2 regions of the Streptomyces sp. NPDC007863 genome follow, and region 1 is predicted to be linked to the other one. Evidence: riboswitches for the same ligand, from Rfam matches in the RefSeq annotation. Region 1 holds a riboswitch; the other holds the start of a gene.
What was found. Region 1 has a riboswitch for cyclic di-AMP ahead of ABZ621_RS29030 (LysM peptidoglycan-binding domain-containing M23 family metallopeptidase). Riboswitches for the same ligand answer to the same signal wherever they lie in the genome.
Positions count from the first base shown of each region.

Region 1 (2,193 bases):
TATGCCACCGATAAAGAATTTGCCAAGCCCGGAATAGGGCGAAGGCCCGGCACGCGGGTGCCGGGCCTTCGCCGTGTCCGTCGGTCCGGACGGGTCAGATGGAGACCCCGTGCTGGCGCAGGTAGGCCAGCGGGTCGATGTCCGCGCCGTAGCTCGGCGAGGTGCGGATCTCGAAGTGCAGGTGCGGGCCGGTCGAGTTGCCGGTGGAGCCGGAGAGACCGATCTGCTGGCCGCCGCTCACCGACTGGCCGGCGGAGACGGCCAGGGAGGAGAGGTGGGCGTACTGCGAGTAGTTGCCGTCGGCGTGCTTGATGACGACCTCGTTGCCGTAGGCGCCGCTCCAGCCGGCGGAGACGACCGTGCCGGCGCCGACGGCGCGGACGGTGGTGCCGGAGGAGGCGATGAAGTCGGCACCGGTGTGGTAGCCGGAGGACCACATGGAGCCGGAGGCGCGGTACGGGGTGGAGACGCCGCCGGAGACGGGGGCGACCCAGCCGGACGCGGCCGGGGCGGCGGCGGCCGGGGCCGCGGCGCGCTCGGCGGAGCGGGAGGCGCGGGTCTGCTCGGTGACCTTCGCCGTGGCCTTCGGGGCGGCCTTGACGGTGGCCTTCGGGGCGGCCTTCGGCGCGGCGGCGGGCTTCGGGGCGGCGGCCTTGGCGGGGTTCTTGGCGCCGAGGGTGAGCTTCATGCCCGGGAGGATCAGCGAGGGGTTCTCGCCGACGACCTGGCGGTTGTCGGCGTAGAGCTGCTTCCAGCCGCCGGCGACGTCGTGGTCGGCGGCGATCTTGGACAGGTAGTCGCCGGCGACGACGGAGTACGTGGTCGGGGCGGCGGCCTTGGCGGCCGGGGCGGCCTGGACCTGGGCCTGCGCGGCGGCGATCACGGTGCCGGAGACGGCGGCCGGGGCGGCCTGCTCGGCGGCGTGGGCGCCGGTGGCGCCGATCAGCGGCAGCGCGACGACGGCGCCACCGGTGCCGGCGGCGACGAGGCCACGGGTGATCAGGGTGGACTTCTGGCGGCGGTGCTTACCCTTCGCGGGCATGGCGAATTCCTCTCCGGCGCCTGCGAGGTGAGCTGTCGGGTTCGGACTGGAGATGTCCGGCCGCGGTTCTCACGCGGCTTCACCCCTAGCCGTCCTGCATCGCGGGACCGGCGTACTTCCTTGGGTCCCCCGCTCCTGCCACGCGTGGACGGGTGTGAATTCCGGACGGTGGCAGGATTCGGCGGTCCGACCGGATTGACGGCGACGCTAGACGAGTGGGGTCGGCGCGAACAAGCCACGGAATTCGGCGGGCATTCCGGGACGATCTTCGGGCCCGGAATTCCGGTCACCCTCCGTGGATGACGGTCCCTCGATTCCCTTTTCGGGGAGGGTGGTTGGACCGGGCGGTCGGCCACGATCCGTCACCTTTATGACCCTGCTCACGCGCCGAATTCCATCTCCCCCTCAACCAGGGCGCGTTACCCCAAGACCTTCCAATACGGACAGATCGCCCATTACCGGCCAGGGGGGTGCGCCACGCCGCGCTCGACGGGATGATTGCGGGGGGAACCGATCTCGTACGGGCCCCGTGAACGCCTACCACCAGGAGCATCCGTGACGCAGCAGCTGCCGCAGGTCCAGCCCCTCGAACCCGGCGAGCCCGAGCTCGCGGCGGTCCGCAACTTCCGGGACGTGGCCGGCCTGCCGACCGCCGACGGACGCGCGGTCCGGCCCGGCACCCTCTTCCGCAGCGGCCACCTCGCCGACGCCACCGAGTCCGACGCGGCCTTCCTCTCCGGCCTCGGCCTGCACACGATCTTCGACTTCCGCAACGAGGCCGACGCCAAGGTGGAGGGCCCGGACGTGGAGCTCCCGGGCGTGCGGAACGTGAACATACCCCTGAGCGACCCGGCCGACGGCAAGGAGTTCTGGCGGATGGTCCGCGAGGGCGACCTCGACACGCTGCGGGACCTGCTCGGCGACGGCAAGGCGGCGGACCGGATGACCTCCGCGTACCGCCGGATGATCGTGGAACGGACCCCCGAGCACAGCCGGATCCTGCACTCCCTCGCCGAGGAGGCCGTCCCGGCCCTGATGCACTGCGCGGCCGGCAAGGACCGCGCCGGGCTCTCGATCGCGATCACCCTGCTCGCCCTCGGCGTGGAGCGCGAGGCCATCGAGGCGGACTACGTGAAGTCCGGCGCCCCGCA
Region 1 is NZ_JBEYEI010000020.1:181,358-183,550, reverse strand. Features, by position in the region: gene ABZ621_RS29030 (LysM peptidoglycan-binding domain-containing M23 family metallopeptidase) at 95-1,042, opposite strand; cyclic di-AMP (ydaO/yuaA leader) riboswitch at 1,047-1,203, opposite strand; gene ABZ621_RS29025 (tyrosine-protein phosphatase) at 1,598-2,193, shown strand, end outside.

Region 2 (2,193 bases), on a different contig from region 1:
GGGCGCGGCTGACGCGCCGTCGGCGACGCAGGGCACGGGCAAGCACCGGGGCGAGGCCGCCCCGGAGGAAGGCGACGTAACGGACACCGAGCAGGAATCCGGACGTCATGCCGCAGCTGCGGACAAGCTCACCTCAACCCCCGTCAACTCGGACGCAAGCGACGCATACACCGTGCGGCCGGGTGACAGCCTGTCGGAGATTGCTCAGGAGAACGATCTCGTCGGCGGCTGGGACGCCCTCTATGACGCCAACCGCCAGACGGTCGGGGCCGATCCGGACCTCATCCTCCCTGGTCAGAGCCTTGAGCTGAAGGCCGCCTCCGCGGAGAAGTGAGGCCGTTTCAGGGGCGTATGTCCGATTTTGGGAAAGTGAGACATGGGTCTCTTCGTCCCAACTGGCGTGTCACGTCCGCAAAGTTTGCTTCCGTCAGGCCTCACCTGCACAAACGAGGTCTGATGGAGTGCAAGTAGGGGCGTTTTGTCCGACGTAAGCCTCTTTGAACTTCGAGCACCTGTGTGTCTACGGTCGTCACCGCTCGCCACCGCGGGCCCCGTCGACCGAAACGCCGAGTCCTGCCGTCGGCCGCCGGGAATGTCGTCGCGAAAGCGCCGTAGGCAGGAGTGGGGGACCCAAGGTTCGTGCCGGTCCCGGCCGTCGAGTCAGACGGACGGAACGACCGGCTAGGGGTGAAGCCGCACGCAAGGACGTGCGGCCGGGCGAACTCTTCAAGCCCGAACCCGACAGCTCACCTCACAGGCGTCGGTGAAGAGGAAACTCCATGCTGTTCTCCGGCACGGGCAAGCGTCGTCGTCCCTCCAAGGCCACCCGCGTCGTCGCCCTCGTCGGCGTCACCGGCGCGGCCGTCGCCGCCCCGCTGATGGCCGCCGGCACCGCTTCGGCCGCCACCGCCTCCGAGTGGGACCGCGTCGCCCAGTGCGAGTCCGGCGGCAACTGGTCGATCAACACGGGCAACGGCTACTACGGCGGCCTCCAGTTCTCGGCCTCCACCTGGGCCGCGTACGGCGGCACCGCCTACGCCCCCAGCGCCAACCAGGCCAGCAAGTCGCAGCAGATCGCCGTCGCCGAGAAGGTCCTCGCGGGCCAGGGCAAGGGCGCCTGGCCGAGCTGTGGCGTGGGCCTCTCCTCCGCCTCCTACGACGGTGGCGCCGCCGAGGCCGCCGCCCCGCAGCAGAGCGCCCCGAAGCAGAGCACCCAGCAGAGCGCCCCGAAGCGCACCACCGAGCAGCCCGCCAACCGCAGCGAGCAGCGCCAGGCCCCGAAGGCCCAGGCCGCCCCGCAGGCCGCCGCCAAGAAGACCGTCACCACCCCGACCGGCAAGAAGGTCAAGAAGGGCGACGGCGAGTACAAGGTCGTGGCCGGCGACACCCTCAGCAAGATCGCCCAGGCGCAGGGCGTCGAGGGCGGCTGGGCGAAGCTCTTCGAGCTCAACGAGGACGTCGTCGAGAACGCCGACCTGATCTACCCGGGCCAGCAGCTCCACCTGAAGTGAGCCCCGGGGCACCGGTGAGTCCGGCGGCTCACCGGCGCCCGGCGACCCTCCCGCGGTGACCACCCCGGTCCCGAGCCCTCTTCCCCCGTGGCTCGGGACCGGGGTTCTGCCGTTACCGTCCAGTAGATTCCGGGTCTTTCGTCCCCGACTGGATGCTCTTGGGTCCTTTTTCGTCCCAGGGGACGGGCGGTCGGCTGGCCGGAGCGCCGGAGCCGGTTAGGCTCTTGTCGCAAGGCGAACGAGACCTTGCGACCCATGCGTCACACCTAGCGTCACATCCCAGAAGGAGATGCTCGTGCCGTCCATCGACGTCGTCGTAGCCCGGGAAATCCTGGACTCCCGAGGCAACCCCACGGTCGAGGTCGAGGTCGGCCTCGACGACGGCAGCACCGGCCGTGCTGCCGTGCCGTCCGGTGCCTCCACCGGTGCGTTCGAGGCCCTGGAGCTCCGCGACGGTGACCAGAACCGCTACCTCGGCAAGGGTGTCGAGAAGGCCGTCCTCGCCGTCATCGAGCAGATCGGCCCGGAGCTCGTCGGCTACGACGCCACCGAGCAGCGCCTGATCGACCAGGCCATGTTCGACCTGGACGCCACCTCGGACAAGTCGTCGCTCGGCGCCAACGCCATCCTCGGCGTCTCCCTCGCCGTCGCGCACGCCGCCTCCGAGGCCAGCGACCTCCCG
Region 2 is NZ_JBEYEI010000015.1:175,113-177,305, forward strand. Features, by position in the region: gene ABZ621_RS23860 (transglycosylase family protein) at 1-334, shown strand, start outside; cyclic di-AMP (ydaO/yuaA leader) riboswitch at 598-775, shown strand; gene ABZ621_RS23865 (transglycosylase family protein) at 780-1,511, shown strand; gene eno (phosphopyruvate hydratase) at 1,801-2,193, shown strand, end outside.
Region 2: it holds a riboswitch for cyclic di-AMP, as region 1 does, so the genes downstream of both, ABZ621_RS23865 (transglycosylase family protein) here and ABZ621_RS29030 (LysM peptidoglycan-binding domain-containing M23 family metallopeptidase) in region 1, are expected to answer to the same signal.